DNA from 3 places in the Aliihoeflea sp. PC F10.4 genome. Region 3 is predicted to be linked to each of the others. Evidence: predicted binding sites of a transcription regulator. Region 3 holds the regulator's gene; each other region holds the start of a gene.
The links. The regulator HrcA, encoded in region 3, represses chaperone genes, less so after heat shock. The targets are predictions, from matches to a motif close to GTTAGCACTCNCNNNNNGNGAGTGCTAAC.
Positions count from the first base shown of each region.

Region 1: ACX82Z_RS04045 (co-chaperone GroES) is a predicted target of HrcA. The motif match lies at 3,722-3,750, and genes of this name have one in related genera.
Region 2: groES (co-chaperone GroES) is a predicted target of HrcA. The motif match lies at 3,602-3,630, and genes of this name have one in related genera.

Region 1 covers NZ_JBTSWH010000001.1:828,998-836,481, forward strand. The annotation lists gene ACX82Z_RS04025 (AbiU2 domain-containing protein) at 1-250, opposite strand, end outside; gene ACX82Z_RS04030 (hypothetical protein) at 976-1,143, opposite strand; gene ACX82Z_RS04035 (hypothetical protein) at 1,211-1,603, opposite strand; gene groL (chaperonin GroEL) at 1,674-3,308, opposite strand; gene ACX82Z_RS04045 (co-chaperone GroES) at 3,351-3,668, opposite strand; gene ACX82Z_RS04050 (hypothetical protein) at 4,174-4,437, shown strand; gene ACX82Z_RS04055 (hypothetical protein) at 4,434-4,736, shown strand; gene ACX82Z_RS04060 (hypothetical protein) at 4,729-4,875, shown strand; gene ACX82Z_RS04065 (hypothetical protein) at 4,912-5,154, shown strand; gene ACX82Z_RS04070 (hypothetical protein) at 5,151-5,480, shown strand; gene ACX82Z_RS04075 (DUF1488 family protein) at 5,477-5,752, shown strand; gene ACX82Z_RS04080 (transglutaminase-like domain-containing protein) at 5,765-6,598, shown strand; gene ACX82Z_RS04085 (IS1182 family transposase) at 7,068-7,484, shown strand, end outside.
Region 2 covers NZ_JBTSWH010000001.1:2,606,529-2,614,012, forward strand. The annotation lists gene ACX82Z_RS13130 (MipA/OmpV family protein) at 1-558, opposite strand, end outside; gene ACX82Z_RS13135 (bifunctional riboflavin kinase/FAD synthetase) at 624-1,622, opposite strand; gene ACX82Z_RS13140 (TIGR01459 family HAD-type hydrolase) at 1,643-2,485, opposite strand; gene ACX82Z_RS13145 (hypothetical protein) at 2,747-3,100, shown strand; gene ACX82Z_RS13150 (hypothetical protein) at 3,116-3,511, opposite strand; gene groES (co-chaperone GroES) at 3,691-3,987, shown strand; gene groL (chaperonin GroEL) at 4,048-5,700, shown strand; gene ACX82Z_RS13165 (hypothetical protein) at 5,697-5,885, opposite strand; gene ACX82Z_RS13170 (CsbD family protein) at 5,921-6,091, shown strand; gene ACX82Z_RS13175 (YqaA family protein) at 6,208-6,645, shown strand; gene fumC (class II fumarate hydratase) at 6,758-7,484, shown strand, end outside.
Region 3 covers NZ_JBTSWH010000001.1:3,696,110-3,703,593, reverse strand. The annotation lists gene hemW (radical SAM family heme chaperone HemW) at 1-873, opposite strand, end outside; gene rdgB (RdgB/HAM1 family non-canonical purine NTP pyrophosphatase) at 870-1,517, opposite strand; gene ACX82Z_RS18580 (VOC family protein) at 1,517-1,948, opposite strand; gene rph (ribonuclease PH) at 1,951-2,667, opposite strand; gene hrcA (heat-inducible transcriptional repressor HrcA) at 2,806-3,873, shown strand; gene ACX82Z_RS18565 (hypothetical protein) at 4,054-4,230, shown strand; gene rpsU (30S ribosomal protein S21) at 4,304-4,576, opposite strand; gene ACX82Z_RS18555 (putative bifunctional diguanylate cyclase/phosphodiesterase) at 4,777-6,804, opposite strand; gene ACX82Z_RS18550 (class I SAM-dependent methyltransferase) at 7,017-7,484, shown strand, end outside.

The DNA.
Region 1 (7,484 bases), 2.9 Mb from region 3:
GGGCCTTATCGAGAAGTCGGCGAGTGCCGAGAAGCAGGCTTGACCAGTATCCCTCGGAAACGAGATTGAACATCATCTGGTTAAGCGGGGGTCTCGAGCCTCTCTTCTCATTTGCAAGACGGACGATCCGAACCGTCGTGCGAAAGGCGGCGTAGTTCCAGAGCAGATCCTGAATGGCTCTGTGGATGCCCGTTGTCTCGTCGCGAAAAGCATCCCGCCACGCGGCGATGTGCTGGTCATGCTGCGTCATTAGTTTTCCAAGCCTGAGCGCCAAACTCACCTCATCATACCGGGAGACGCCAACACCGGCGACGGCTATTCGCTTCTGATTCTTCCTTCGCGCGGGCTCGTTTTATTGTTCCCGCGAATAAACGCGCATCTTGCCGTGGGCCTGAAGGGGGAAGGCCTTCCCCCCTGGCCGGCACTATCGTTGCCGGCGCACCCCCTTCAGCGGGGAGACCCCCAGGCTGTGCTAAAACCCACCAATCGTGCGAGCGCAGCGAATGATTTTGCCCGCTCTATGGAATATGAGCGTTTGGCTGCTTAAGACCTCTTTGTCATCATCGGCTATGAGATCGCAAAATCCCGAAAGCTGCCGTTGAGCCGCTGCGGCTGACCGCTGCTTGGCCCTTATTGGTCCGCCTCGGAGGAACTATTCCGCACCCAAGTCGGACAGCCTCGGCATGTCAGCCTGCTCCTTCCCTTAATGCCTCTGCGATCAGCAGAGCAAGCTCCCCAGGCGGCTGGATACCGGAGATACGCTGATCGCATCCCCATGCCCATCCATCATCCCAACGTCGGATCGGTGAAGCTGGCTTGCACTTCACTCAATAGGTGATGCTAGTCAGAACCACGTAAAGGATCGTGGCGGCCAAGCCACCGACCATCAGTATCAGGAGCCAGAGGGACGGTTCCGTTCTTATTCGATCAAGATATCGCATCGGATGCTGCCTTTTCGAGTAGAGCACATGCATCTCAGATCAGCCTGTTGTCCTCGGCCTTCTGGCGGGCGCGGCGGCGGGTGCCGTCGGTATCCGATTTGCGGTGCCGTTCAGCCGCCGCCTTGCGGATCTGCTCGAAGCGATTTTCTTCGACCTGCTTGAGCGTCGGATGCGTATCTGTCTTCTTCACAAACGAGATCATTGCTGAAGTTCCTTCCTGTGGCGGGTGGAAACGCCCTGGCGCCTGCCTGAGCGCTTTAAACGGGGTATTATGCGCCAAGCCCGGTGACACAGCCTTGGACTCCAAGCCGGTCGGCAGTCGTCTGCCCCGGCATCGTCGCCCAGCCGCCGGCTTCCACGAACTGACGCTTCTTGTAGCTGTCGGGTATCGCCTTGAACTCGGCAAGTTTCGCCGCCGCATCTGGGGCCGCGTTGAACCTTTCGACGCATATGGCGGATGCCAGCTCCCCGCGCGCCGTGTCGCCGGCCGCTTTCGCCATGGTCTGCGAAGTGCCGCCAGTGACCCAGCCGCCCCAGCTGAATCCTATAACGATCGTTGCGATCATCGCCGCGATGCATGCCCAGACCAGAATGGTCTTTGAAGGCTGATAGTCTTCCCAGCGGCGGGAGAGAGATGGTTTGGTCGTGCTTTGTGTGGCCATGGAGATTCCTTCCAGGTTGGAATGCAGATTGCTTTGTCTGGGCGTCGGCCGAACGGTTCAGGCACTGTTCTCAGTATCCCATTCCGCCCATGCCGCCGTTGCCGGCCGACGGGGTGGATTCCTTCGCGCGAATGTCGGCGATCATCGCCTCGGCGGTGATCAGGAGCGCTGCGATCGAGCCGGCGTTCTGCAGGGCGGTTCTGACGACCTTGGCGGGGTCGACGATACCGGCCTCGATCATGTCGACATAGGTTTCGGTCTGGGCGTCGAAGCCCTGGTTGTGGTCCTTGCTGTCCGTGAGCTTGCTGACCACGATCGAGCCTTCGACGCCGGCATTCTCGGCGATCTGCCGGACCGGCGCTTCGAGCGCCCGACGCACGATCGAAATGCCTGCGGTTATATCGGCGTTGGCGCCTGTCAGAGAGGCCAGCACGGTCCTGACGCGCAGCAGCGCCACACCGCCGCCGGGCACGATGCCTTCCTCGACCGCAGCTCGGGTGGCGTTGAGCGCATCGTCGATGCGGTCTTTCTTCTCCTTGACCTCGGTCTCGGTCGCGCCGCCGACGCGGATCACCGCGACGCCTCCGGCGAGTTTGGCCAGCCGCTCCTGGAGCTTCTCCTTGTCGTAGTCCGAGGTCGTTTCCTCGATCTGCGCCTTGATCTGGGCAATACGAGCGGCGATGCCGGCCTTGTCGCCGGAACCGTCGATGATCGTTGTCGTGTCCTTGTCTACGACAACACGCTTGGCGCTGCCGAGCATGTCGAGCGTGACATTTTCCAGCTTGATGCCGAGATCGTCGGAGATCACCTGGCCGGCGGTCAGCACGGCGATGTCCTCGAGCATGGCCTTGCGGCGGTCGCCAAAGCCCGGAGCTTTCACGGCCGCGACCTTCAGGCCGCCGCGCAACTTGTTGACGACCAGCGTGGCGAGCGCCTCGCCCTCGACGTCCTCGGAGATGATCAGCAGCGGCTTGCCGCTTTGCACCACCGCCTCCAGGATCGGCAGCATGGCTTGAAGATTACCGAGCTTCTTCTCGTGGATGAGGATGTAGGGGTCATCCAGTTCCACGCGCATCTTTTCGGCGTTGGTGACGAAGTATGGAGAGAGGTAGCCGCGATCGAACTGCATGCCTTCGACCACGTCGAGCTCGGTTTCGGCGGTCCTGGCTTCCTCGACGGTGATCACACCCTCGTTGCCGACCTTGTCCATCGCACTCGCAATCATCCCGCCGATGGTGCCATCGCCATTGGCGGCGATCGTGCCGACCTGCGCGATCTCAGCCGACGACTTGACCTTCCTGGCCCGCGCCTGGATTTCCTTGACGACGGCCGCGACGCCAATGTCGATGCCGCGCTTCAGGTCCATCGGGTTCATCCCGGCGGCGACCAGCTTGGCGCCCTCGCGCAGGATGGAGGCCGCGAGCACCGTCGCCGTCGTGGTTCCGTCGCCGGCGAGGTCGTTGGTCTTGGAGGCCACCTCGCGCACCATCTGCGCGCCCATGTTCTCGAACTTGTCTTCGAGTTCGATCTCCCTGGCGACGGTGACGCCGTCCTTGGTGATGCGCGGCGCGCCATAGGCCTTGTCGATGACGACGTTGCGTCCCTTTGGCCCGAGCGTCACCTTGACGGCGTTGTTCAGCAGTTCGACGCCGCGCAGCATGCGGTCGCGGGCTTCGCCGGCGAATTTGATTTCCTTGGCAGACATGATGTTCGTCCAGTTCGGGCTTGATTATCAGGTATCGGCCGGTCAGGCGGCTTTGCTGGCGGCCGCCGTTGTCTTCTCGACGATGCCCATGATGTCGGATTCCTTCATGATCAGGAGATCCTCGCCGTCGAGCTTGACCTCGGTGCCGGACCATTTGCCGAACAGGATGAGGTCGCCCGCCTTGACGTCGAGTGGAACCAGCTTGCCGGCTTCGTCGCGCGAACCCGGGCCGACGGCGATCACCTCGCCTTCCTGCGGCTTTTCCTTCGCGGTATCGGGAATGATGATCCCGCCTTTGGATTTGAGATCGCCTTCCGCCCGTCGGATGACGACGCGGTCGTGGAGGGGCCGGAATTTCATGGGGTTCTTTCTGAGGCCGGCGCATAGGGCGACCACCTCGGATAGATAGCGACTTTGGCACTCGAATGATAGGAGTGCTAAACGTATTTCGTTGAAAAGGTGGAATTGCGAAAATTTATATCACTTCTACCAATGCGATGTTTGTTGTTTTCAATACGTATTTCCTGCCTTTTTAAGGATTTTTATTTTTATGGAAGAGCCATTTATTCAATTCTAGATAAATAATAGCGACCCGCTCCTTGTTTACCGGGTGGGGACAGCCCATATATAAAACTCGTTGATTTGGCCGACTTGGCTTTTTGCGGTGTCAGAGACCCGCCATTCACCACCGAATTCTCGATAGCGAATGCATCACGCGCCGACCTGGCGCGCATATCGCTCTGTTCGAACCTTGGAATGAACGCGCCGCTGACCACGGATGTACTGGCAGCACGGAAGTTCGTTCCGGTTCGAATGGGAATGATGCAGGAGGCGCGTTTGCGTGCTCCTGCGGAGGTATCGACCCATGACAACGCGCACCACGCAGAAAATCGTCCGGTTCTCCGCACCCTTCATGCTGTCCGGCTTCGACGCTGCGCAGCCTGCCGGCGACTATCGCGTGGACCAGGATGAGGAACTGCTGGAGGGATCCTCCCGCCTTGCCTGGAGACGTGTAGGCGCCTTCATCCACCTGCCCGCCATCGGCATTGATGGCCACACGTATCAGATGGCGCCGATAGATCCCGCCGATCTCGACGCCGCCCTCGAAAAGGATCACCAACAGCCATGATATCAACCAACCCAATCCGGCGCACGAACCGTCCCGCCCGCCACGAGGCTCCTGCTCATCTCTTCGCGATCGGACAGGCTGTCCGGCTCAAGGGCGGTTTCGTGAGGCCGGCATTACCCGCCGATATCTACCGCATAACCGGCAGACTGCCGGCACGGGGAGATTCACTGCAATATCGCATCCGCAACGACGACGAACGCCATGAGCGAGTGACGACGCAGGACAGCCTCGAGCCGGTCGACATGTCGCAATCCGGTAATGGCGCAACCCTCATCGAAAGGACGTTCGGACATGGCTAAAGGCCAGAAACGAAGCAATCGCGAGATCAGAAAGCCGAAACAGGAGAAGGCCCCGCCAAAGCCTGAAAGCACCTTCGGCAACCAGATCAAGTTTGCCGCCAATGATGCCAATGCTTCCCAAGGCAAAGGCAAGCACTGAGGCAGTGCTGCTCCGGCTGAAAGAGCAAGTAGCGCCATGAAAGTTGTCATCGAGTTCTACCGCACGCGGGAGACGGATGACGCCCATGCTGTCGTGGGCCGAGAGGCGGTGGAAGCCGTCGATCTCGCCAACGCCATTGAGATTGCGCAACTGCTTTCGCAGACGCTCGATATGCCTCAACGGCCCGACGCCATCGCGATCACCGACTTATCCGGTAACGCGCTATTTTCCGGCATCATTGATGCCGACGTGACCACTAGAGAAAGGCCACGATCATGACCCGATACATAGATGAAATCGAACGGGAGCGGCACGACCGCGCGATCGGCGTCTGGGACAATGAAGGCGGTGCATCCGCCCGCGCACCAGGCGACGAACAATATGGCCGCCGGATCGAAGCCGACCGGTCCTGGACCATCTACCATGTCTTCACCGGCGTTCCAGCCAGCCGCGAAGGGCAGGAGATGATCGGCCTTAGCCACTCGGCCGCAACCGACGGGATGCTTTCCCTCAATCGTCGGAATGATGTGCGACGCAAGGAGCACATGAACGGGTTTATGCGTGTACCACTGCTGCTGCAAACGGCAAGGGCAGATCAACGATGACCCTTGAATTCCTGAACCCCAGCCGCAGCTTCGACGAAGTGCGCAACGCCATTCGCTTTATCGGGCACGACGGCATGTTCGAAGTGCCGTTCTTTGTCGAAGTGGAAGCGCTCGCCAGGTCCCCTGCTGAATTGCGCAGCACTGAGGTGTCGGAAGAGATGTATCTCTCGACCTTCGATGCGACGCGCAGTTCGATCCACGATGTCGCCCGCGAGGCCTACTCGCATCGTCGCCAAACCTCCTATACGCTGACCGCTGCCGATTTCCGGTAAAGACACCACTCAATGCTGATCCGCTACGGGTATGAGATCACACTGACCTGCCAGCAGCCGACAGCCTTGGTGTGTCTGCTGTCGGTGCACGAGGATCGCGCGGCTGACATACGGGTGCCGGAGACGACGTTCACCACACCCGATGTGCACGTATCGACCTACCGCGATCTCTTCGGCAACAAATGCCGGCGGCTGGTCGCGCCTGCGGGCGACCTGACGATGTGGGGTGATGCCACGATCGAGGACGACGGCAGGCCGGACGGGATTGTGCCGGGTGCCCGGGAACTGCCGGTGCCGGACTTGCCGGACGATTGCCTCGTCTACCTCATGGGCAGCCGCTACTGCGAAACCGACCGTCTCAGCCAGACCGCTTGGGACCTGTTCGGCAAGATGCCGCCCGGTTGGAGCCGGGTGCAGGCGATCTGCGATTTCGTCCACAACCACATCCGCTTCGACTACATGCAGGCTCGATCTACGCGGACGGCTTTCGAGGCGTTCCATGAGCGCGTTGGCGTTTGTCGCGATTTCGCGCATCTTGCGGTCACGTTCTGCCGATGCCTCAACATCCCCGCTCGCTATATCAACGGCCATCTCGGTGACATCGGCGTGCCGGTCGTCGATCCGATGGATTTCAGCGCCTGGATCGAAGTGTTCCTCGATGGCGAATGGTACACCTTCGATCCGCGCAACAACGTCCCGCGGATCGGCAGGATCGTGGTGGCGCGCGGCCGCGACGCAGCCGACATACCGCTCGTCAACTCCTTCGGCCCGCATGTTCTGAAGGCGTTCCGAGTATGGACTTACGAGGTATCGGGCTTGCAACAGGCGCAAGAGCATCGCGAGTAAGGCGCCTTGGGACCGGACACCAAGGCTACAGGCGATACGGCAAGGCATACCGGAAGCGCCGCAGACCTTTTCGAAGATAACTCACTTTAGTCAGGCACCCGCCATGGTCCGCTGACTGTGACCGGTTCCCGACGTTAGGTTGGCGCGATTCCAATCCCTTGAGCCGGTGCGGCCGCGACCTAATGTTCCATCCTCGTAATACCCACTTTCAGCAAACGGAAAAGTCGGGCCTGTGGCTGACGTCAGGCGCATCCAGTCGAAGTGCGAAGACTGTTTGAATGACAGCTTTCGCAGGTTCGTCGCCCAAAGTGCCGAAAGCAGGAAGCCACCTTTTCTCGGAAGTTTGGAGGGTCAGCGAGGTGCCGCGATCCTGCCTCTGGGTAGTTATTCGAGACCCAATACAAAGCCTTTCCCTATGAGCAAACAAGTGTAGAATCAGACTCTCCTGATCTGCTTTGCCGAGGTGTCTATGAGCTTCATTGAGGGAATAGCGCGAGATCAGGCCAATCTGCTTCCCCCATGTGTCGATGACTATGTTGGGCCTGACGCGCTCGTCCGCGTCGTCGATGCTTTCGTCGACAGTCTGGATATGATTGAGCTTGGCTTCACACGCGCCATTGCGGCCTCGACCGGACGACCAGGCTATCATCCCAGCGACATGCTCCGGCTGTATATCTGGGGCTACCTCAATCAAGCCCGTTCATCGCGACATCTGGAGCGCTCCTGCAAGCGCGACCTTGAAGCAATGTGGCTGATGCGGCAACTCGCGCCGGACTATCGGACCATTGCCGCCTTCCGGCACGACTATCCCGACGCGATCGTCGCCGCCAGCGCCGCGTTCGTGCTGTTCTGTCGCGAGCAGAATTTGGTAGGCGGCCGGTCGGTC
Region 2 (7,484 bases), 1.1 Mb from region 3:
AACGCCGTAATAGGCTTCGAAATAATCGCTCGACGCCATTGAAACGCGCGGGCCGGCCGAAACCTGAATGGTGGGCGTCACATTCATGAACGCATCCGCCGAAACGTCGGCGACGACGCCGTCATGCGAGCGGATACCGTGACGCACCTCGCCGCGCAGGCGCAGCCAGTCAGTCGGGTAGATTTCCGCAAACCCGCCGATCTCGGCTCCGAAGCGGATCGGATCGAGACCTTCGAGATCATCGGAATCGCCGCCGTCGCGCTCGAAAACGAGCTTGCCGGTCGGGCCGGCGCGGAACGTTCCGGTATCGATCAGACCGATGGAGATGTTGTCGTTGCGCGAGGAAAAGCGGCGTTCGGTGCCCTGTCTGCCGAACGAGACGATCGGCTGGGCGAAGAACTTGTACTTGTCGTCGCCTTCATATTCCGGTGCCGAAATCGCCGCGACGCCAAGCGTCAGGCTCCAGTCTCCCGAAAACCAGCTCTGCTGCGCGAAGGACGGCGTCGTGGCCAATGTGGCGGCAAATACTGCAAGGCCGGCGGCCGCGAACTTCGACATCGGATTTCCCTCATGAGGCAAGCGTTCTTGCCGCTAAATTTACAATTGAACAAGTAAAGAAATATTCACGCTGTCGGCGCGGAAAAATTCAGTGCCAGATCAAGGTCACCGAGCGGCTTCGCGCTCGTCATGATCGCCCGCGCCTCTTCTTCATCGCGCTTCATCTGCGCGACAAGCGCATCAAGGTCGTCGAATTTTTCCTCGCCGCGCAGAAAGGCGAAGAACGAAATCTGGCACGTCTCGCCGTAAAGATCGCCGGAAAAGTCGAAGAGATAAGTTTCAAGCAGCGGCGCGCCATCCGTCGTCACAGTCGGGCGGCGCCCGAAACTCGCCACGCCGTCATGAAGCGAACCGTCCGCGCGGCGAAAGCGAACAGCATAGATGCCGTGCGCAAGCTGGATATCCTCGGAAAGAGCCATGTTGGCAGTCGGATAGCCAAGGGTTCGTCCGAGCTTCTCGCCGCCTATCACTTCGCCTTCAACGGCGAACCGATAGCCAAGCAGTCCGGCCGCCTCGGCCACGTCGCCAATCGCCAGAAGATCGCGGATGCGGCTCGATGAAACGATCTCTGCCCCCTCATCGCGAAAGGCATCAACGAGCGTCACGCCGAAGCCGTGCTTTTCGCCCGCCTCCATCAGATAGGCCGGGCCGCCGCCGCGCTTCTTGCCGAAATGAAAATCGAACCCGGTGACGGCATGGCAAATTCCAAGCCGGCCGACGAGTATCCGTTCGACGAACTCGGACGCTGTCAGGCCGGCGAAATCGCCGTCGAAGCGCTGCTCGATCATCGCGTCAAAACCGCAGGCGGCTATCAATCGCGCCTTCATGGAAGGCGGCGTCAGGCGGCAAAGGGCGGCATCGGGCTGAAAGAATTTGCGCGGATGCGGCTCGAAGGTCAGCACCAAGGCAGGAACACCGCGCGTTTTCGCCTCGTCCAGCGCGCGGTCGAGCACGGCGCGATGGCCGCGATGAACGCCGTCGAAATTGCCGATCGCAACGACCCCGCCGCGTAAATTTTCGGGCAATTCGCCACTGCCGCTGATATGGGCGAAACCGGTCTTCATCCCAAGGTCAGCTCCTGGCCTCAGCGCAGACGCGGGATCGAAGCGACAGGCGTATAGCCATGCCCTTCGAGAAAAGTGCCGAGACGCGCAAGGTCCGGCGCGCCGTCGGCGTCGTATTCGCGCGCATGGATGCCCGCCGTAACGAACAATATATCGATATTGTTCGACACCGCGCCCTTCACGTCGGTCAGGACGCCGTCTCCGATGGCCAGCACGTCTTCGGGTCGCGCCTGACGGCCGAGCGACTGGTTGGCGAGGATCAGCGCCGCCACATAGATCGGCTGATGCGGCTTGCCGGCGACGAAAGAGCGCCCGCCGAGTTGGCCATAGTCGCGAGCCAGCGCACCAGCGCACCAGACAAGCTTGTCGCCGCGCTCGACGACGATGTCGGGATTGGCGCAGATGAACGGCAGATCACGCGAGCGGAACCGGCGCAGCATCTCGGCATAGTCGTCCGGCGTTTCGGTCTCGTCGTCGAACAGGCCGGTGCAAACGACACCCGACGCCTCCTGTTCCTCGACGAGCTCGATGTCGAGGCCGTCATAAAGGGACAGATCCCGGTCAAGGCCGAGATGAAAGATGCGGCGGGGGCCTTCAGTGATCAATTCGCGCGTCACGTCACCGGACGTCACCAGATGGTCCCAGCAGTCGCGCGGCACGCCGATAGCGGCAAGCTGCTCCTCCACATCGTCGCGCACGCGCGGCGAGTTGGTGATGAGCACCACGATCTTGCCCTTTTCGCGCGCGCGCTTCAGCGCGGCGCAGGCGTCGGGAAACGGCTCGATGCCGTTATGGACCACGCCCCACACATCGCTCAGGATGACGGAATAGCCGTCGGCGATGTCGTCGAGTGTGTCGATCATATTGCTCATGAGGTACTCGTCAGGACAGGAGATTTTCGATCCGCATCTACCGGATGGAGGCGATGAAGTCACCCGCTTTAACCAAGCTTCCACGAGCCGTTGGCTATGGTGCCCGTTCGAAACAGGCTTTGAAGCATGCAACCGACGAGATCACATTCGTTTCTGCGTCATGTCACGACATTCATCGTGGCGCATCTTGGCGCGGCCATATCGGCCAGCGCACTGCTTATGGCGCCTATGCTGTGGATGTCCGGAGGGGACATGCCGCCGGATGTTTCGGGCCCAGGTCTTGTTGTGAACTTCATCGGCGTGACGCTTCTCATCGCCGCTGTCATCGGCGCATTTACGATACCGGTATCCCTGCCCGCCTACCCTCTCGCGCTTTACATCATGCGGCGATACGGACTGGCAGCGACGATCGGCACCGGAGCCGTGCTCGGCATCGGCGTCGGTGTCTTCTTCTCATACAGTTCGCCGGAAATGTTTCCGCATCTTTCGTGGGCCGACCATCGCGCTCAGATAATTGAGGTAGCATCCGCATTCGTTCCGGCGGCAATCGCGGCAGGCATCGTGTTTGGATGGATCGTGGGGCGCTCGAACCGACCGACGACATGAGCGCGAAGACTTGACCTATTCGTCGGCGGAAATACCGTAGCGCTCGATGACTTCCGGCTGGATCAGCTTTGCGTGGACCGCCAGCAGGATAAGCTGCGCATCGATCCCCTCGCCCGCGTCGAGCGCCTTTTCGATCCTCGCCTCGACGGCGGCGAGCCGCTGCCCGCCATTGACGGCCTCAAAGGCGTTCGCGCCCATCACGCAATAGCCGAACATCTCGGCGACCGCCGGATAGGCTTCCTCGATCTCGTCGACGCCGTGATCCTTCATCAGATTGACCATGGTCATCTTCACGCCTTCCGGCACCAACGCCGGATGAAGGTCGACGCCGCGCAAGGCCGCATCGAGCTGACGCAGGTCGAATGAGCGGCCGAACATGCCGAAAAAACCGAAAGACGAACGGCGGCGCATAGGAATGTCACATCTCCGGTCTAGAAATTTTCAACGCACGCTCCCGCAACTTTCTTGACTCTGCGAATGAGTGTGCTTACCTCCGCCGCCGTTGGCACTCTCCATATGTGAGTGCTAGCAGTCCGGTTCGCCGGACGGAGGGAACCATTTACATCATCCCAATCGAGGATCAAAGTCACATGGCACAGTCGACGTTCCGCCCGCTTCATGACCGCGTGGTCGTTCGCCGGGTCGATTCCGAGGAAAAGACCAAGGGCGGCATCATCATTCCCGACACCGCCAAGGAAAAGCCGCAGGAAGGCGAAGTCATCGCCGTCGGCTCCGGCGCGCGCGATGAAGCTGGCAAGCTCGTCCCGCTCGACGTCAAGGCAGGCGACCGCGTCCTGTTCGGCAAGTGGTCGGGCACCGAGGTCAAGCTCAACGGCGAAGACCTTCTGATCATGAAGGAATCCGACATCATGGGCGTGATCGGCTGATAAGCCGCACATCCGTCCAATCCGAAATTCAACGGGTCCAAAGACCCAGGGAGCTAAGAAATGGCTGCTAAAGACGTCAAGTTTTCCCGCGACGCCCGCGAGCGCATGCTGCGCGGCGTGGACATTCTCGCCAACGCCGTGAAGGTCACGCTCGGCCCGAAGGGTCGTAACGTCGTCATCGACAAGTCGTTCGGCGCACCGCGCATCACCAAGGACGGCGTCACCGTCGCCAAGGAAATCGAACTCGAAGACAAGTTCGAGAACATGGGCGCCCAGATGGTGCGCGAAGTGGCCTCGAAGACCAACGACATCGCCGGCGACGGCACCACGACCGCTACGGTTCTGGCACAGTCGATCGTTCAGGAAGGCGCCAAGGCCGTTGCCGCCGGCATGAACCCGATGGACCTGAAGCGCGGCATCGACCTCGCCGTCTCGGAAGTCGTCAAGACGCTCGTTTCCTCGGCCGCAAAGATCAACACCTCGGCTGAAGTCGCCCAGGTCGGTACGATCTCGGCTAACGGCGAAAAGGAAATCGGCGACATGATCGCCGAGGCCATGCAGAAGGTCGGCAACGAGGGTGTCATCACCGTCGAGGAAGCCAAGACCGCCGAGACCGAACTCGAAGTCGTCGAAGGCATGCAGTTCGACCGCGGCTACCTGTCGCCCTACTTCGTGACCAACCCGGAGAAGATGGTCGCCGAGCTGGAAGACGCCTACATTCTCCTTCACGAGAAGAAGCTGTCGAACCTTCAGGCGCTGCTGCCGGTTCTCGAAGCCGTCGTCCAGTCGTCCAAGCCGCTCGTCATCATCTCGGAAGACGTCGAAGGCGAGGCTCTTGCCACGCTCGTCGTCAACAAGCTGCGTGGCGGCCTCAAGATCGCTGCCGTCAAGGCTCCGGGCTTCGGCGACCGCCGCAAGGCCATGCTGGAAGACATCGCGATCCTGACCGGCGGTCAGGTGATCTCCGAAGACCTCGGCATCAAGCTTGAAAATGTCGGCCTCGACATGCTCGGCCGCGCCAAGAAGGTCTCCATCACCAAGGAGAACACCACGATCGTCGACGGTGCCGGCCAGAAGGCCGAGATCGAAGCCCGCGTCGGCCAGATCAAGCAGCAGATCGAGGAAACCTCCTCGGACTACGACCGTGAAAAGCTTCAGGAGCGTCTTGCCAAGCTGGCCGGCGGCGTTGCCGTCATCCGCGTCGGCGGCTCCACGGAAGTCGAAGTCAAGGAAAAGAAGGACCGCGTCGATGACGCCCTCAACGCGACCCGCGCGGCCGTGGAAGAAGGCATCGTTGCAGGCGGCGGCACCGCTCTTCTGCGCGCTTCGGCCGACCTGACCGTCAAGGGCGAGAACGTCGACCAGGACGCCGGCATCAACATCGTGCGTCGCGCCCTGCAGGCTCCTGCCCGCCAGATCGCCGCGAACGCCGGTGCCGAAGCATCGATCGTCGCCGGCAAGATCCTCGAGAACGGCTCGAAGACCTACGGCTACAACGCCCAGACGGGTGAATATGGCGACATGATCCAGCTCGGCATCGTTGATCCGGTCAAGGTCGTTCGTACCGCTCTTCAGGACGCAGCTTCGGTTGCCGGCCTTCTCGTGACCACCGAGGCGATGATCGCCGAGGCTCCGAAGAAGGAATCGGCCGGCGGCGGCATGCCGGGTGGTATGCCCGGTGGCATGGGTGGTATGGGCGGCATGGACTTCTAAGAAGTCCATAAAGCACGCCCATCATCTAGATTGCCCAAGCCCGTCAAGCGGGCTTGGGTGGCGGCATGGACTTCTAAGAAGTCCAATCCCCAAACTTCAAGGAAGGGCGCCCTCTCGGCGCCCTTTTCTTTTGCCCCAACGTAATATCCGGCAACCACCGTCGGGTTTCCGCGTTCTTCTGCCATTCCGGCGCTCCGCCGGAACCTCAAGGAGACGAGCGATGGTGAACAAGGATCAGGTCAAGGGCGCAGCAAAGCAGGCGACCGGCGCAGTCAAGGAAGCTGCCGGCAAGGCCACCGGCTCCACCAAGACCGAAATGAAGGGCAAGGCCGAAAAGACCGCCGGCAAGGTCCAGAAGGAAGCTGGTAACGTCAAGGAAAAGCTGAAATAGTTTTTCTGCGCATTCATAACGAAACGGGCGGCTTTGCCGCCCTTTTTGCTGGGCGCATCTTGCATCGCCGGCCGGCGGCTGGCATCGCCCTTTGATGCTGCCACCCGCGCCTGTTCATGGAAACTGAAGTCGCCGCCCTTTGGGGACTGGCCGTTTCCGCCTTTACCTCGGCTACGCTTCTGCCCGGCACGTCGGAGGCCGTTCTCGCCGTGCTGCACGCCACACGCACGGCCGATCCGCTCGCGCTACTTGTCGTTGCGAGTGTCGCCAATACGCTTGGCTCCTGCGTCAACTGGATGATGGGCGTCTTCCTCACGCGGTTTCGCGACCGACGATGGTTTCCCGCCTCGCCCGCGCAGCTTGCCAGAGCCGAAGACTGGTACAGGCGCTATGGCCTGTGGTCGCTCCTTTTGTCGTGGGTTCCGGTGATCGGCGATCCGCTGACCGTGGTCGCGGGCGTGATGCGCGTTCCCTTCCTCCCTTTTCTTGCGATCGTCGCGATCGCAAAAACGAGCCGATACGCTTTCGTTCTTTATCTGGCCGGTCTCGTCTGAACCCCTTCAAGTCGAGGCCGCGATGACGCATATGTCTGTCAGCCAGGAGCCGGCCTCCAAGCCCTGACGACATCGCCGCGGCATTTGCCGCAGCCCTTCTCAAGGAGCGAACATGACGACCACCCGCACCGAAACCGACACGTTCGGCCCCATCGACGTTCCTGCGAACCGTTACTGGGGCGCGCAAACGCAGCGTTCGATCGAAAATTTCCGCATCGGCACGGAAAAGATGCCCTTGCCGCTCGTCCACGCGCTCGGCCTCGTCAAGCGCGCGGCCGCCGAAACGAATTTGTCGCTCGGCATTCTCGATTCCGAGCGAGCGGGCGCGATCGTCAAGGCGGCTCAGGAAGTCATCGACGGCAAGCTCGACGACAATTTTCCACTCGTCGTGTGGCAGACCGGTTCGGGCACCCAATCCAACATGAACGCGAACGAGGTCATTTCGAACCGCGCTATCGAAATTCTCGGCGGGCAGATGGGATCGAAAAAGCCGGTTCATCCCAACGACCACGTCAATATGAGCCAGTCGTCGAACGATACGTTCCCGACCGCGATCCACATCGCCATCGTTCGCGAGGCCCACGCCACGCTCCTGCCGGGCCTCGACCATCTGATCGCCGCGCTTCAGGAAAAGCAGAACGCCTTCGTCGACATCATCAAGATCGGGCGCACGCACACGCAGGACGCAACCCCGCTCACACTCGGCCAGGAATTTTCCGGCTATGTCGCAGCGCTCGTCGCGGGACGGCGCAGGCTCGTTGAAAGCCTGCACGACGTTCACGCGCTGGCGCAGGGCGGCACGGCCGTCGGCACCGGCCTCAATGCGCCCACCGGCTTCG
Region 3 (7,484 bases):
CGTTTCGGGGTGTTTTTCGGTGAAGGTGACAATCCGACGGCGGTTTTCCACGAACCTTCCATGCGCGCCGGGCCCGACGCCGACATATTCGCCGTAGCGCCAATAGACCAGATTGTGACGGCTTTCCGCGCCCGGCCGCGCGTGGTTCGAGATTTCATAGGCTGGCAGGCCGCGCGCGGCGGTCACCTCCTGCGTCAAGGCGTAGAGATCGGCCGAATGATCGGCATCCGGCATCTGGAACTTTCCCGCCTCGTACAGAAGCTGAAAACGCGTTCCGCCCTCGATGGTCAACTGATAGAGCGACAGATGATCTGCCGCATAGGAGATCGCGCGATCGAGTTCGGCTTCCCAGACTGCGAGCGTTTGGTGCGGACGGGCATAAATCAGGTCGAAGGAAAGGCGCGGAAAGATTTCGCGCGCCAGACCGATCGCATGAAGCGCGCCTTCGACATCGTGCAGACGGCCAAGGAACTTCAGGTCTGCGTCGTTCAGAGCCTGCACGCCGAGCGAGACGCGGTTGACGCCCGCCGCGCGATAGCCGCGAAATCGCGAAGCCTCGACCGACGACGGGTTGGCTTCGAGCGTGATCTCGATTCCGTCCGGCACATGCCAGTGGCGCGCGACGCTCTCCAGCACCGCGCCGACCGTTGCCGGTTCCATCAGCGAGGGCGTGCCGCCCCCCAGAAAAATCGAGGTAACCTCGCGCGGGCCCGTGCGGGCGCGCATCGTCGCCATCTCGCGCTCGAACGCGGCAGCGAAACGCTGCTGGTCGACCGGCTGATGGCGTACATGGGAATTGAAGTCGCAATACGGGCATTTGGCCGCGCAGAACGGCCAATGAATATAAATTCCAAAGCCCGGTTCGTCGATCATGCCGCTCCCAGCATGTCGCGCGCGAAAAGCTGGAAGGCGCGGGCCCGGTGTGACAGCGCCTCGTCCTGACCGGGCTTCCAGCCGTGCTTTTCGGTCGCTTCCATCTCGCCGAAGGTCCGCTCATGGCCGGTCGGCTGGAACATCGGGTCGTAGCCGAAGCCGCTCGTCCCGCGCGGCGGCCAGACGAGCGTACCTTCCACCTCGCCGCGAAAATATTCGGCGTGCCCATCCGGCCAGGCAACACAGATGACGGAGACGAAGCGGCCCTGACGCTTCCCGGAAACCGTTGCGCCAGCTTTTTCCATCAGCATGTTGGTGCGCTCCATCGCAACGGCGAAGTCGCGCGTGCCGTCGGCCATCGTCGCCCAGTCGGCGGTGTAGACGCCCGGATCGCCGCCGAGCGCGTCGACCATCAGTCCCGAATCGTCCGAAATTGCCGGCAGGCCGGTTGCGATCGCGGCAGCGTTCGCCTTGATATAGGCGTTCTCCTCGAAGGTCGTTCCGGTCTCCTCGGGTTCTGGCAGGCCGTATTCGGCAGCCGATTTTGCCTCGAAGCCGAATGGAGCCATCAGGTCCGACATTTCTGCCAGCTTGCCCGCATTGTGGCTCGCGACCACGACTTTCCTGTCTTCCAGTACACGCATCAAAGCCCCCAGATTCTCGGTTCGGCGAACTCGATCGAATTGCCGGCCGGATCGCGAAAATAGATCGAACGTCCGACGGACGGTTCGTCCGGTTTCGATGACGGCCAGTTGAAGTCCGCCTCGATCGCAACGCCCTTACCCTCGAGATGGGCCTTCCAGCGCTCGATCTCGTCGCCCGTTGCGGCAAAGCACAGATGCCCCGCTCCGCGCGTGCCGTGTGGCGGCACAGGATATTTCGCGCCTTGTGCGGGCGGATGGATCGTCGCCTCGGCATTAAAGAGCAGCAGCACGCCCGAGCCGCAGCGGAAGAAGACGTGTCGCCCCTCGATCCTGACGATCCGCTCCAGCCCCATGATGTCGGCGTAGAACGCCTCGGCCGCATCGAGGTCGTCGACGTAAAGCGCGGATTCGAGGATCGACGAGGGCGTCATGGTCAGGCGATCGCCATCTTCTGCAGGTCGACGAGGCGCGCGATGCCCTTCTTCGCAAGTCCCATCAACTGCGCGAATTCCTCTTCGGAAAACGGTTCGCCCTCGGCCGTGCCCTGGATTTCGACGATACCGCCCCTACCGGTCATGACGAAATTGGCGTCGGTGCCGGCGGACGAATCCTCCAGATAGTCGAGGTCGATGACCGGATTGCCTTCATGGATGCCGCAGGAAATGGCAGCGACATGATCCTTCAGAACCTTGTCGACCTTCACCATCTGGCGCGTTTCCATCCAGCGCAGGCATTCGTGCAGCGCGACGAAGCCGCCGGTGATCGCCGCCGTGCGCGTGCCGCCATCGGCCTGGATCACGTCGCAGTCGACCGTGATCTGCACTTCGCCCAACGCCTGAAGGTCCACCACGGCGCGCAGCGAGCGGCCGATCAGACGCTGGATTTCCAGCGTGCGACCGCCCTGCTTGCCGGACGATGCCTCGCGGCGCATGCGGTCGCCCGTCGCGCGCGGCAACATGCCGTATTCGGCCGTCACCCAGCCCTTGCCCGAATTGCGCAGCCAGCCGGGAACGCGTTCCTCGAGGCTTGCCGTGCACAGAACGTGCGTGTCGCCAAACTTGACGAGGCAGGAGCCTTCGGCATGTTTGGAGATGCCGCATTCGAAGGAGATTGCCCGCATTTCGTCGGGCTGGCGCTTGGATGGCCGCATGGAGTTCTCTGCTTTTCTCGTCAGTTTCCGGTTTGCCCGGCTTCTAACCGCCCGGCGTTCGTGAGGCAAAGGAAAAGGAACACATGGTTCCCCGCAGCGCTCAAACTTCCTATATCTGGCGACAACCATGATGATCCAATGCATATGATGACCGATCCGACGCTGCCCAATCTCGATTCGCGCTCGCGCGACATCTTCCGGTTGATCGTCGACAATTACATGCGCGAGGGCGAGCCGCTCGGCTCGCGCAACCTGTCGCGGCTTTTGCCCGGATCGCTTTCACCGGCGACGATCCGCAACGTGATGTCGGACCTTGAGCACCTCGGACTCATCTATGCGCCGCATGTGTCGGCCGGGCGTTTGCCGACGCAAGCCGGACTTCGCTTCTTCGTCGATGCTTTCATGGAACTCGGCGACCTGACGAGCGACGAACGACGCCGCATCGAAAGCCAGGTGCGCGCGTCCGGTTCCGGCCAGACGCTGGAACACATTTTGACCGATGCGAGCCAGATGCTGTCCGGCCTGTCGCGCGGTGCGGGGCTGGTGCTGACGGCCAAGAGCGAAGCCGCGCTCAAGCATATCGAATTCATCCGGCTCGAACCCACCAAGGCGCTTGCCGTCATGGTAAGTCACAGCGGCGACGTCGAAAACCGCATCGTCGACCTTCCGGCGGGCGTGACTTCGTCCCAACTCATCGAGGCGTCGAACTTTCTCAACGCCCATATTCGCGGTCGAACACTGAGTGAAGCAAGGGCGGAAATCGGCCGGCTGAAAGAAGAGACGCGCACCGCGCTCGATTCTCTTTCACAGGATCTGGTGGAACGCGGTCTGGCGATCTGGGCGGGCGAGGGATCGGGACTTCAGGCCCGGCTTATCGTCCGCGGCCATGCAAACCTTCTGGAAAACATCACCGCACAGGCCGACATCGAACTTTTGCGGCACTTGTTTGAAGACCTCGAAACCAAGGACGGGATGCTCCAGCTTCTCGACCTCGCCGAAGCCGGGCCGGGAGTGCGTATCTTCATTGGGTCGGAGAACAAGCTGTTTTCGCTGTCCGGCTCATCGCTGGTCGTCGCGCCCTACCGCGACAGCGATTCGCGCGTCATCGGGGCGCTTGGCGTCATCGGGCCGACCCGGCTCAACTATGCCCGCATCGTACCGATGGTGGATTATACGGCCCAGATCGTCAGCCGCCTTCTCGGCTAGAGGAAACGACATTTCGGCGAAATCTGTGCCTGCGTAACGTTAGGCAAATTTAAGTAAAATTTTACTACAAATCTCACTTTCGATGGCTCTTTCGCTCGACTTGAGGAACCATCGATCCTGCATCCCTGTTGTTCGCGTGAATTTGAGGTTCGTGTCATGTGTACAAGGAAGCGAGTTGAAATGAGAGAGCCGCAGCTTTCCACGACGATCGCCAAGGAACTGACGTCGGAGACCAACCGGCGGTTTCTGGGACGCATGCCCGCATTCAAGGCGGACACTTCCATACCGGAGAGCCTGCGCGTTTTGCTCGAGCGACTGGAATCGGCCGAACAGGGCCTGCGCACCGTGCGGCACTGATAGCGCGCCTGCGCGCTTGACCAATAAAAAAGGCGGCCTTTCGGGCCGCCCTTTTTGATTCGATGAAAGCGTCTTATGCGGCTGACGTCGCCGGGCGTGCCGGGCGGGCGCCAACGGCGCGTGCCGGCTTCTTCTTCGAAGGCAGCAGGCCTTCACGCTGCGCCTGCTTGCGGGCGAGTTTGCGCGACCGGCGCACGGCTTCCGCCTTCTGGCGGGCGCGCTTTTCCGACGGCTTTTCATAGGCGCGGCGCGCCTTCATTTCGCGGAAGATGCCTTCACGCTGCATCTTCTTCTTCAGCGCGCGGAGCGCCTGTTCGACATTGTTTTCACGTACGACGACCTGCAATGTGATCCTGTCCTTTCTCGAATTGAAATGGCAACGGAACCGCGAGGCGCGGACCGATGCTACGGATTTTGCCGGAAGGAACCGACCGAACACCTCAAAGCCACGACGGGCTCACCGTGAAACTGCGTCACGCGGAGGGTGGATGAACCTTATATAGGCGTTTTCGCGAAAAAGGCAAAATCAGTGGTCGGCGCGTGACTTTAAACCGGCAGGCCGCGTCTTCGGGAGGCGGGGCCGCCGATCAGGGAGGTCGCGCTCATCGGACGCCCGAGCAGGTAGCCCTGCACCGTGTCGATGCCGAATTCGCGCACCAATTCGATCTGGGCGCGGCTTTCGACGCCTTCGACCAGAATCTTCGGGCCACGATTTCGCAACAGCCGGATGATGTCGTCGAGCATCGCGCGCCCGCGCGCAGTGCCCGCATCGTGCAGGAACGAACGGTCGATCTTGACGGTGTCGAACTCGATCAGGCGTAGCCATGAGAGGCCCGCAAACCCCGTTCCGAAATCGTCCAGCCATATCTCGACGCCGAGAAGGCGCAGGTCGTGGATACAGCGGATGATGTCGGAGTGGATTTCCATCTCCATACCTTCGGTGATCTCGAAGGCAAGCCGGTTGCCGGCAACGCCGGTCTTGACCAGGATCGAGGCTACCGACGCGGCGAAGCCTGGCATCTTCAGTTGCAGGGGCGACACGTTGACTGTGGCGATCTGGATGTCGGATCGCAGGAGAAGGTCCCGGCAGACGGTTTCGATCGACCAGCGCCCCAGATCGATGATCGCGCCGGTCCGCTCTGCCACCGGAATGAACTGCGCCGGCGAGATGGCAAGTCCGTCGAGGCTTCGAAGACGCATCAGCGCCTCGGCGGCAACGACATCGCCGCTCTGGACGTCCTCGATGGGCTGATAGACCATCGAGACCAGTTCTTTCTGGATGGCGATTCGCAAAAGCGCGGCGATGTTCTCGCTGTCGTCGATGCCCTCGAAGTCGGCGGGATCGAAGATGCGGATGCAATTGCGCCCGCTTGCCTTGGCCAGATAGAGCGCGCGGTCGGCCTCGTAGATCGTGTGTTCGAGCTTGGAGCCTTCGTGTCCGCGAACGATCGATGCGCCCACGGAAACCGTCACGATCGACGAGCCGTCGCGGCGCTGTTCGTGCGGCACGGCAAGATTTTCCACCGTTCGGCGGATTTCTTCGGCAAATGCCTCCAGTTCCTCGGGTTTGACGATCGTCGCCAGGATGATGAACTCTTCACCGCCGAAGCGCCCGATCGTGGCACCCCGCCGTTCTGCCGGTTCGCGCAGCGCTTCGGCCACCTCGATCAGGCAGCGATCGCCCTCCTGATGGCCGTAGAAATCGTTGAACCGCTTGAAGAAATCGACATCGACCAGAAGCACCGAAAAATAGGTGCGCTTTTGCTCGAAATCATCCCAAAGCGTGCGCATGCGCTCGTCGATGGCGCGTCGGTTATGAAGGCCCGTCAGAGGGTCGGCGCGTGACAGGCGATAAAGCTCTTCACCGCGTTCATCCGCGGCGCGCTGCTGCAGCCGTGCCTCGAGCGCGTTGATGAATACATTGAAGCGCTCGATGTTCAGCTTCAGATTCACGTAGGACGTGAAAACGAAGCAGGAAAGATAGAATGACGACAGCGCAAACCGATAGGCGAACGAGCCCGGGATGATGGTTAGCGCCACGAAGAATGCGACGAGGATGACTGCGGATGCCACGAGGGAAATGGCGAAACGCAGATTGAAGAAGAGGTTTGCTCCCATCATGAAGATCGAACCGAAAATCATGAAGTAGGAAAAGTTCGCAATTTCCTGTGTCTGGATCGCGGGCAGAAGCCAAACGACATATCCCGATACCATCGCGGCCGCGCAAACGATTTCAAGCCATATCGTACGGGCTCCTGAACGGCGCAGGAACTCGAAAATCGCGACAACCGTGATAGCGACGACAAAACGGGTGGTAATGGCCTGTACCGCGACATCGGGGATGAGAATGATGTCGGCAAGTGCAAATGAAATGTAGGCCAGCACGCCGATCCAAAGGCCACGACGCAGGTGGTCTCGCTGCACCGGTGCACGGTCTTCTTCGTAAAGCTGTGCCTTGACGGTCGCTGACAGGTCGCGAGCGTGCTCTACGCGTGGCAGTGCTGGATCCGCATCAGCAATACGCATCGGGGATTCGGAGCCATCAACTGCAACCGTCACGTCATTTCGGGTCATGGTCAACTCTTGTCGTGGCAAATGACGGTCGGTCCTTGGCTGTACCTGTAAATCTCCAGCGCGCTTTAAAATTCCACAATTCAACCACTTGTCGGTTAAGGCGTATAGCGGTCCTTAAGAACTTTTGATTATGATGCATGAACGGTTAAGCAAGGGGAATCGTTTTGAATCGAATCGCTCTCGACGGACAAAGCCTCGTCACACCCGAATCCATGGCTGCCGAGCTTCGGCAACTTGGTCGTCAGGAGGGCGACAAGACCTACGAGCAGGCACTCGACATTCTCGCGCTGACGCTCTCCATGGCCAAACAGCAGTTTGAAAATGGAGGCGATCCCGTCGACATCATCCATCGCACGGCGGCCGAATTGCACGTATTGCGGCGTTCCTGCGCAACCGGGGTCTGGCAAAAACTCGTGCCGATCGCCCAGGAACATCCAGTCGGCGATTATTTTCTTGAAGATCCGTTCACCCGCTGGTGCTTTGAGATTCCGCGCGGCTATTCGGGTGACGCGATCACGCAGGATTTCATTTACGGGCACGAAAGCGTCAACGAAGCGATCGACCAGGCCTCAGAGCTGGGAAAGACCCTTTACGCCTGTACCCACATGTCGCGCACATCGATCGCCGGGCGCGAGCGGTGCGAGATTCTGGCCCGTGAGGTCGATGCGTCGGCTGCGGCC